DNA from 3 places in the Scandinavium tedordense genome. Region 2 is predicted to be linked to each of the others. Evidence: predicted binding sites of a transcription regulator. Region 2 holds the regulator's gene; each other region holds the start of a gene.

Region 1 (3,279 bases), on a different contig from region 2:
GAATATTACTTTCTGATTTCAGTAATTGCGGAAACAGAAACAGGACGTTGCCAGGTGTAAATATTATCGGCGGTGATCATTGCTGATTTGCAAAAAATACATTTTGCACCGAACGGATTTTTTTCAGTAACATCGAAGGATGAAGTCCGATATTGCGAACCGTGGCAGCAAGGGCAGCGGAAGTGAATTGAGTCAGTAATAGTCAGGCCCTCAGCGTGGAACCACGTTGACAGCGGAAGGACCTTTAGGACCTGCTTCAACGGCGAATTCAACTTCTTGATTTTCATACAGAGTACGGAAATCGTTGCTCTGGATAGCAGAGAAATGTACGAAGACATCTTTGCTTCCGTCTTTTGGTGTAATAAAGCCGAAACCTTTTTCAGCATTAAACCATTTAACAATACCAGTCATTTGGTTAGACATGTTTTTTTACCTTTAATTATTATTTCGCCCGCAGGCAGTGTTGGTTTGAAAACCTGTTGTTTCTAAGAGGACTGAAGAAGGTACATCAAGGAGAAAAAATGATGAGGACGACTTAAGAGAACTGTTTCAGATAACGTGTATGTTCAAACCGATAGAGCATTAACGCATGATTAACTTTATTAAGCAAGGCTTATCTCAAAAGATTTGTCAGTGTCGGGAAAAGTCTGCTTTGTTAAAAATAAAAAAATGAATGAGGGCTTTTCGCGAACTATTGAGGTATTGTTTTGCGCCAACATATAAGGAATACACATGGCTGAACGTAAAAATCGTCAACTTCGCCCTTCCCAACCCGCGGAATGTTCATGTCCGAAATGTGCAAAGAAATCAATGCACAGCCCATCAAGAATCAAGAAAAATAGTCCTTTGCTCTGCCCTTATTGTGGCACGCTCTTTTCAGCGTCGCAGCTCGCTGCCAGGTAATTCGACACCTTACTGCTGAGGCACGCGCTGAGTGCATCACCCTGAGCGCTGTCAGGCAATAGGTATAAAAACGGGAACCCAAAGGTTCCCGTTTTTGTTATCTGCGGAGTAGCGCGGTTACACTGATTTATCGACCGTGGTGTCTGAGCCTTTGGTCAGGATGCGTACTTTGTCGCCTGGATTGAAAACAACCCCGCCGGTATACGACTGGACGACGTCGATAGTAGCCCCAGAGTCAGTTTTGATCAGCAAATCCACCTGCTGTGGCGCCTGCTGTGTGCTTTGGTGGTAGCGTGAAGCCCCCGACCCGGCAACTGCGCCAGCCACGGTCATTGCGGTTTTGCCCTTTCCTTTGCCGAACTGGTGACCAACAACGCCACCCAAGGCCCCGGCTGCAACGGTTCGTAATGGATGATACTGCCCGTTAGCCTCGCTGATGATACGGCTCTGCTGAACCACGCCGTACTCCACCAGAGTTTTGCTTCCTGCAAAACTGGACTGGCTGGCGAGAAACAGAAAACTGACTGCGATGAGTGCACTTTTTTTCATGATGGCCACTTTTTATCGTTTTAAACGTAGTCGCGATTCTGCCAGTCTCCGCATGTTTCCTCTAAGTCATTAATGCTACAGCACTCCCTGACTGGCTTTAACAGAACATACTTGTGCTTATCGCCGCCACTGCGGCCTTGACACTGAGTATCCATACAGTATAAAAGTGTACATCTAAACTGTACAAAGGAAGCAGTCATGTTCGTCGAACTGATTTATGACAAACGAAATTTCGCAGGCTTGCCTGGCGCGCAAGAAAAAATTCTGAATGAACTCACCCGTCGCGTTCAGCAGATTTTCCCGGAGGCAGACATTCGCGTTAAGCCAATGATGACGCTGCCGGCGATCAACACTGACGCCAGCAAGCATGAAAAGGAACAGATTAGCCGCGCCGTTCAGGAAATGTTCGAAGAAGCGGACATGTGGTTGGTCGACGAATAACGCGCCGTCAGCCTCGATTCACCGTTGCCGTAAAGTCATCGAAGGGAAGTGGTCTGGAGAAGTAGTACCCCTGCACCAGTTCACATCCCATTTCCTGTAGCTTCTCAACCATCTCCAGCGTCTCCATGCCCTCAGCCACCAGCGGCACGTTAAAGCTTTTGGCGAGCGTCAGCACCGACGAAACCACCGCCGCATTTTTTTCATTAGTCAGAATGTCAGAGACAAACGTCCTGTCGATTTTCAGGCAGTCGAAGGGGAAAGAGTGCAAATAAGAGAGGCTCGAATAGCCGGAACCGAAATCATCAATCGCCACACTCACGCCCAGGCGGCGCAAATACTTAAGCGTATCGACAATCTGATCGGTATGTTTCATCAGCGTACTTTCGGTGATTTCGACGCAAATGTTGCCGTTCATCAGTTCGTTCTCCTGAATACAGGTGAACAAATGCGAAGCAAAATCAGGCTGCTGCAGCTGCATTGCTGAAATATTGACGTGCAGTTTGAAGTTTTTCGGACCACCGCGCGCGATAAACTTCGCCAATTGCTTACAGGATTCAGCGATGACCCAACGCCCAATCGGAATGATCAGCCCCGACTCTTCCGCAAGGCTAATGAACTTGATCGGCGAGATAAACCCTTCGTCCGGCGTTTGCCAGCGAATCAGGCTCTCACCTTCATTGCAGCTATTCTGATTATCGAGATTAATGATCGGCTGCATTACGATATGGAATTCGTCGTTGGCGATAGCATGCTGTAATTTTTCATGCAGACGAATATTCTCCAGCCCCTGCTCCTGCATTTCCTGCACAAAGACCAACGACTCGCCATTGCCTATTTTTTCAGCGTGCTGCACGGCAATCCCGGAATTCAAGATCACTTCCGGCATGCGTTCCTGTGTCAGGTGACCAAAGAACACCCCAGAATTCCCGATAAAGCAGTAACGTTCAGTTTCAGCGTCTCCATCGGATTTAATATCAAGGAACAGTGACTGCAGAATATCCTCAAAGAACATCAAATCTTTTTGTTCATAAACCTCAGGGAATATCGCCAGAAAACTGCCATAGTCATCACGGCACAGCAGCGTCCCGTCAGGTAAGGTATTCTTCATTCGGCTAACAAAACTCCGCAGGAAGCGGCCGGAATACTCAAGCCCCATCACCCGGGAAATATTTGCGGCATTGCTCACGTGAATACGGGCAAGCAGGTTTCTACCTTCGTAGGACTCCAGCTTGCTGAGCATCCCGGCGCGTGTTGGCAGGGCAGTCAGTTTGTCTTCCTCAACCAACTTGCGGTGCTTTTCAGTACGGGAGGCCAGCTCACGGGAAAGTCTGAAGAAACTGGAATCCAGCGTCGCCACTTCCGGGAACAGTCTTTTGTTCTCCTCCG
Region 2 (3,279 bases):
ACCGTCAACAGCGTGAGGGCAAAACCGGCAGCCGCCACCGCCATGCTGTTACGCATTTCCGCCCCGCGCGTCGCACCGATAAACATGCCGTCGAGCAGATAACACCACACGCCGATCACCGGTAAAACCACCTGCCAGATGACGTAACGATCGGCCAGTTCGCGCAGCTGGGTAATCGATGTCAGCATGGCGACGATGTGCTCCCCCGCCACGGAATAAATCAGCGCAAAGGCCAGAGCAACAATTCCGGACTGACGGCAGGCCGCTTTCCAGACGTCCAACAGCTGGCTGTCATCCCGCGCGCCATAAGCCTGCCCGGAATGCGCTTCCACCGCATAAGCAAAACCATCCAGCGCGTAGGCGGTGAAGGTGAGCATCGTCATCAGCACCGCGTTCACGGCGACGATATCGCTGCCCAGTCGCGCGCCAAATACCGTGAGCGCACCAAAACAGAGCTGCAGCAGCAGCGAGCGCAACATGATGTCGCGATTCAACGCCAGCAGGCGGCGGATATTGCCGCGCCAGGCCTCTTTGAGCATATCCAGCGATATGCCACGCAGGTGAAGCACGCGCCGCACCATCAGCAAGCCAATGAAAAATGTCGCGTATTCGGAACATGCCGTCGCCAACGCAGCGCCCTGCACGTTCATATGCAGGCCCATCACCAACCATAAATCGAGCACGATGTTTAAGACATTGCCGACCACCAGCAAAATTACCGGCGCGCGCGCGTACTGAACACCGAGCAGCCAACCGAGCAGAACCAGGTTTGCCAGGGACGCAGGCGCGCTTAACCAACGGATTTCGAGGAAACGCCGCGCCTGTTCCAGTACGGCATCGCTGCCGCCGACAATATGCAGCGCCAAGTCAATCAGAGGGGTGCGGAGCACAACAATCACCAGGCCCGCTCCCAGCGCCAGCAGCAAGGGCTGCACCAGCGCGCGAGCCAGACGTACAGGGTCTTTAGCGCCGTAGGCTTGTGCGGTGAGGCCGGTGGTGCTCATGCGCAGGAATAACAACAGCATGAACAGGAAACTGGTCGCCATGGAACCGATCGCCACGCCGCCGAGATAAACAGGACTGTCAAGATGACCGATGACCGCCGTATCCACCAGACCCAACAGCGGCACGGTGATATTTGAGAAAATCATCGGCAGCGCGAGACGCCACAATGCCTTGTCTGCAGTGGTGAAGAGCGACATGAGAAAACCTGTGATTGTGAATGCGTAAAACGAAGTGGCGCCAGAATAGCGCCACTCTTCCCGTCAAAGATTACGTGGCTAATGTGCTGGCGCTGGACGCCTGAAAGCCATGTGAATTATTGAGGATTTCTAAAGCCCGTTACAGCCACTCGCCGTTGCGAATAACGCCAACTGCCAGCCCTTCGATGGAGAAGTTCTGCTGACGCAGATCGACCACAATCGGAGAAAACTCGCTATTTTCAGGTAACAGCTCAACAGTGCTGCCCTGTTTTTTCAGCCGCTTAACCGTCACTTCATCGTCGATACGGGCGACAACGACCTGACCGTTACGCACATCCTGCGTTTTGTGAACCGCGAGCAAATCACCGTCGAGAATACCGATATCACGCATCGACATTCCGCTGACGCGCAGCAGGAAATCGGCGCTCGGCTTGAACATCGCCGGGTCGACCTGGTAGTGGCCTTCAATATGCTGCTGTGCCAGCAGAGGTTCACCCGCCGCAACACGCCCGATCAGCGGGATACCGGTTTCTTCTTCTACCAGAAGACGAATGCCGCGTGAGGCACCGGAAACAATCTCGAGCACACCTTTACGTGCCAGCGCTTTCAAATGCTCTTCAGCCGCGTTCGGGGAACGGAACCCCAAGCGCTGCGCGATTTCCGCACGCGTTGGCGGCATGCCCGTCTGGCTGATGTGATCCCTGATGAGATCGAACACCTCTTGCTGCCTGGTCGTTAACGCTTTCATTCCGCCCCCTGGGTGTATATACAGTTATGCTGTGAGTATATACAGTTAATGGCGAATTTGGAACCGCAAAACGCACAAAAAACCAGACGTTTGCGTAATTCTGCGGGCGTTATCGATAATGCGACCACAGCAGCGTTACCCAGGTGAATAAGGCGATAGCAATTGCCAGAAACACCGCGGCAGAACCCATATCTTTTGCACGACCCGACAATTCGTGACGTTCCGTCCCGATGCGGTCAACCACCGCTTCAATCGCACTGTTGATAATTTCCACTATCATCACCAGAAGCACTGAGCCAATCAGTAACACTCGGGTGATGGCATCCACATCTAACCAACAGGCGAGAATGATGGCGACAACAGCAGCAACGCCTTCCTGGCGAAAAGCGGCTTCGTTTTGCCATGCAGCGCGAAATCCCTTCCAGGAGTAACCTGCTGCTTTGACGATTCGGGTTAACCCGGTGGTATCATTTGCCATCAAAAGAACCTTTTACATTATTTAGCATCAATGTCACTGCGCGCCTGACGCGGTAGAACAGATATTCTGTGCACTTTCTGTTATCCTTGCGGCGCATTTGCATGATTAACCAGAGGCTTTACATCGTTTATGTCTGGCTGGCCACGAATTTACTACAAATTACTGAATTTACCATTAAGCGTGCTGGTAAAAAGTAAGTCTATCCCGGCAAATCCTGCTGAGGAACTGGGACTCGATACCTCACGCCCTATTATGTACGTTCTGCCGTATAACTCGAAGGCAGATCTGCTGACTTTACGCGCCCAATGTCTGGCGCATGGTCTTCCGGATCCGCTGGAGCCGCTCGAAATCGACGGCACCGAGCTGCCGCGTTACGTGTTCATTCACGGCGGGCCGCGCGCATTTACGTATTACACGCCGAAAGAAGAGTCTATCAAGCTGTTCCACAATTATCTGGATTTGCATCGCAGCAACCCAGAGCTCGATGTGCAGATGGTACCGGTGTCCGTGATGTTTGGACGTTCCCCGGGCCGCGAAAAAGGCGAAGTAAACCCACCGCTGCGCATGATGAATGGCTTCCAGAAATTCTTTGCCGTGACTTGGCTCGGTCGCGACAGCTTCGTGCGTTTCTCACCGTCCGTTTCGCTGCGCCGCATGGCCACCGAGCACGGTACCGACAAAATTATTGCACAAAAGCTGGCACGTGTGGCACGAACTCACTTTGCCCGTCAGCGTTTGGCTGCCGTCGGCCCGCGTCTGCCTGCGCGTCAGGACTTGTTCAACAAGCTGCTGGCGTCCAAAGCGATTGCACGCGCGGTGGAAGACGAAGCGCGCAGCAAGAAAATTTCCCA
Region 3 (3,279 bases), on a different contig from region 2:
CTGGAGCCGGGGCTACAACTGGAGCAACATCGTTCTGGCCGAAGCGGTAAGAAACACCAACGCTCAGCATGCCGTTATCAGGACGAACACCTACGGTGCCTGCGTCGCCGATGTTGTTAACCCACTGGTATTCCAGACGGGTAGCGATGTCACGGGTCATTGCCCACTCAACGCCGCCAGCGAATACTGGGGAAACGCCGGTGTCGTGGTTATCGCCACCTACGTTGTTGCTGGAGTCAGCGCGCCATACCATGCCGCCCAGACGAGTGTAAACGTCCAGATCGTCGGTTACCGGGTAACCCAGTTTAGCAGTCAGCTGAACGCCTTGAGCTTTGAATGCGCCGTTAACCTGGTCGCCTTTATAAGGCATACGGCCCAGCCAGTCATAACCCATTTCGAAACCAACATACGGGTTTACCTGGTAACCACCGAACGCACCTGCACCGAGCTGGCTGTCGTGGGTTGGACCATTGTTGTTCAGGGAGCTGTCATACCAGCCAGTATCATGGAACTGAGACCAGCCCAATTTACCACCAGCATACCAGGTGTTATCTTTCGGTGCGGCTTGCGCTACAGTAGCGAAGCCTGCCAGTGCCACTGCAATCGCGATAGCTGTCTTTTTCATTTTTTGCGCCTCGTTATCATCCAAAAATCGCCATGAATATCCATTTAGAAGTTCACGGTTAAATCCTTCACCGGGGGCGGAGCCTAATTCAGGAACTACGCCGTAATCTGTGGCTTAAGCCGATCACCCCTGGCGATGTAAAGTCTACAACGTACTTGAAAACTTACAAGTGTGAACTCTGTCAGGCATATGAAAAAAAAAGAGTTGTATACACAATATTTAACATTTATGTTGGATTTTTGCGCCGAACAAAATGCTGAGAACCGCACCAGACAAGCATTTTCCTAAATTAACCCGCGAAAAATAGCGGGTTATAGACAGGGCAAAAAAAATGCTAGGAATAATCCTATTTTTACTCAATGATACAAATTAGAGTGAATTTTAAGGCCGGAAAACTGTCTCGTCGGCAGGGAAGTGGTTCTGACAGGACGCATAATAAAGCCCATTGCGTTACCTTCTTCGGCTGCAATGGCGAGTCGATGATGTTCATCTTCGCTCAACTCTTCGGTAACCCAGCCAATAACAACACTATAGTTCCCGGTACGAAGTGCGCGAATCATAGATTCAAGCGTCATTTCTGGCAACATTTGGCTAACTTGCATGACTTTAGACAGCGGAAGGCCCGATGCCTGAACCCACTGGCGACTCAGTTTCTGCTGCGGCGTGAGCCACAGCTGCCAGCGATCTTGCTGGCCAAGCTGCTGCAAAAGGGGTAACAGCAGCAATTGAGTCATCATCGGCTGATCCTCACGATAAAGCACTTCGCTGATAAGCCCAGTAGAACTGTGCTGTGGATGGTCGACTGCAGTTGCAGAAACCATTGATGTGCGATTTGCATAACCTGAAGTGTACATAGTGAATCCCGCCCTGTGGGTTACTGTATGAATATACAGTATACCTGGTCAGACGAAAGATCAACTTCATTTTCTGAAAGCTCCTCGCAAATATTGTACAGAAAAGGGCCTCTGGATAAGAACCTCTTGCCCCCGGAATTGAACTTACTTATGTTCTTCATTAACGGATCCGCTATCAAAACCCTTTAATCTAACTGCATGATTACAGGACAGAATCATGGGAAAAATATCAATTAAAAGGATCTATCAGTGTGAAGAATGTTTGTCTTCTCTGGGGAAAATTCATCACCGCGCATTGTTTGGGGGATATAGCCTTTCCATTGATGACACCGTATTCGCCATGGTGGCTCATGGCGAGCTTTACCTCCGGGTGTGTGAACAAAGTGCGACCTATAATGTGGCAACCCCACCGCGGTTGTTAACACTTGTTAAGCGTGGCCGCCCGATATCGCTGAATTACTATTGGGTCGACGAAAACCTTTGGCAGGATCAGTCTCTGTTATTGAACATGTCTGCGATGTCACTCCGTGAAGCGCAAAACGAGAAGCAGCGTCGAAGCGACCCACAGCGAATGCGTAACCTGCCGAATATCAGCTTCCAACTGGAGCTACTGCTGACGGAAGCGGGGATTCACGATCTGGACGCGTTACAAAAGTTGGGTGCGGCGGCGGCGTGGTATCGACTGCGTGCTATGCGGAAAGATTTAAGTATCAATGTGCTCTTCGCACTGGAGGGCGCAATAACCGGTATGCATGCGGCCATCATACCGTTGCACCGCCGTCAGCATCTCCTTGAGTGGGCAGAGACGCTGACGGAGAGAAAGAACGCTATGCCCGAAGAGGGGTAACCTTCTGCTGCAGGCGACAAAATTCTGGCAACAGGCTTACCATTAATCCAATCTGCTGGAGGACTAGCGGAGCTTTACTTTCTAAACCGGGGTCGAGGTGATGGATCCGTTCCATTAAGCCCGCCAGCGCCTCCTGCACACGTTTTTCATCCGACGGTGAATGATGAAATGCGTCGTCAACATAACAAACTGCATCATCCAGCAACGTCAGGATATCAGGGTTGGTTAACTGTTCCCGATGGGCTCCAAGCGCGGAAATATAGCTGGTAAAGGTATGATTCAGGCAAAGCAGTCGGAAGGCCGTTTCCCGCATTTCTGCGGTCACGCGCGGCTCGGTAGACATGTTCGAGACCACGGACGCCAGTTCCGCATCACGATTATGTGCATCGCGGCGGGCAATGCGGTAGGGCAGGCGGTTATCGCGGCCCTGATGATATTGCTCCAGAATCGCATCCAGATAGCGGCAGTTTGCATCAACAGCCCTCGCCATTACCGTCGGCAGATTACGGAACTTCCAGTCAGGCCAGATAAAGGTGACCGCCGCCCACGCGATGGCACAGCCGATAAGCGTATCAATAATACGTGGAAGGGCGACTTCAAACCCTTCCCCAAGCAAATTGAAACACAGCAGGACCAGCAGGGTAATGAACATCGTTGCATGGGCGTACTGAATATTTCGGAAGGCGAAGAACAGTACGCCGGTGAGCACAATCAGTAACAGCTGTCCTTCAATTGACGGTACCAGCAGCAGCACCGGCAGGCCGATGGCCACGCCTATCAGCGTGCCGATAACACGAAGCGCCAGCCGGTGGCGCGTTGCATTATAGTTCGGCTGGCAGACGAACAGGCTGGTGAGCAGGATCCAGTAGCCATGATTCATCCCGGTGAACTGTATAAACGCATAGCCCGCACAGAGAACCAGCGACATCCTGACCGCATGGCGGAACAAGGCT

What was found. The regulator LexA, encoded in region 2, represses DNA repair genes until DNA is damaged. The targets are predictions, from matches to a motif close to TNCTGTATGTACATACAGNA.
Region 1: a site for LexA is predicted at 1,594-1,613, ahead of MUU46_RS20045 (DinI-like family protein). Genes of this name have one in related genera too.
Region 3: a site for LexA is predicted at 1,501-1,520, ahead of sulA (SOS-induced cell division inhibitor SulA). Genes of this name have one in related genera too.

The regions. Positions count from the first base shown of each region.
Region 1 covers NZ_JALIGG010000058.1:149,698-152,976, reverse strand. The annotation lists gene ymcF (cold shock small protein YmcF) at 6-200, opposite strand; gene cspE (transcription antiterminator/RNA stability regulator CspE) at 211-423, opposite strand; gene MUU46_RS23005 (YnfU family zinc-binding protein) at 733-903, shown strand; gene MUU46_RS20050 (outer membrane lipoprotein) at 1,021-1,452, opposite strand; gene MUU46_RS20045 (DinI-like family protein) at 1,651-1,893, shown strand; gene MUU46_RS20040 (bifunctional diguanylate cyclase/phosphodiesterase) at 1,901-3,279, opposite strand, start outside.
Region 2 covers NZ_JALIGG010000047.1:74,343-77,621, forward strand. The annotation lists gene dinF (MATE family efflux transporter DinF) at 1-1,202, opposite strand, end outside; gene lexA (transcriptional repressor LexA) at 1,342-1,950, opposite strand; gene MUU46_RS02555 (diacylglycerol kinase) at 2,060-2,428, opposite strand; gene plsB (glycerol-3-phosphate 1-O-acyltransferase PlsB) at 2,558-3,279, shown strand, end outside.
Region 3 covers NZ_JALIGG010000057.1:690,667-693,945, forward strand. The annotation lists gene ompA (porin OmpA) at 1-625, opposite strand, end outside; gene sulA (SOS-induced cell division inhibitor SulA) at 982-1,479, opposite strand; gene MUU46_RS19220 (TfoX/Sxy family DNA transformation protein) at 1,697-2,326, shown strand; gene yccS (YccS family putative transporter) at 2,307-3,279, opposite strand, start outside.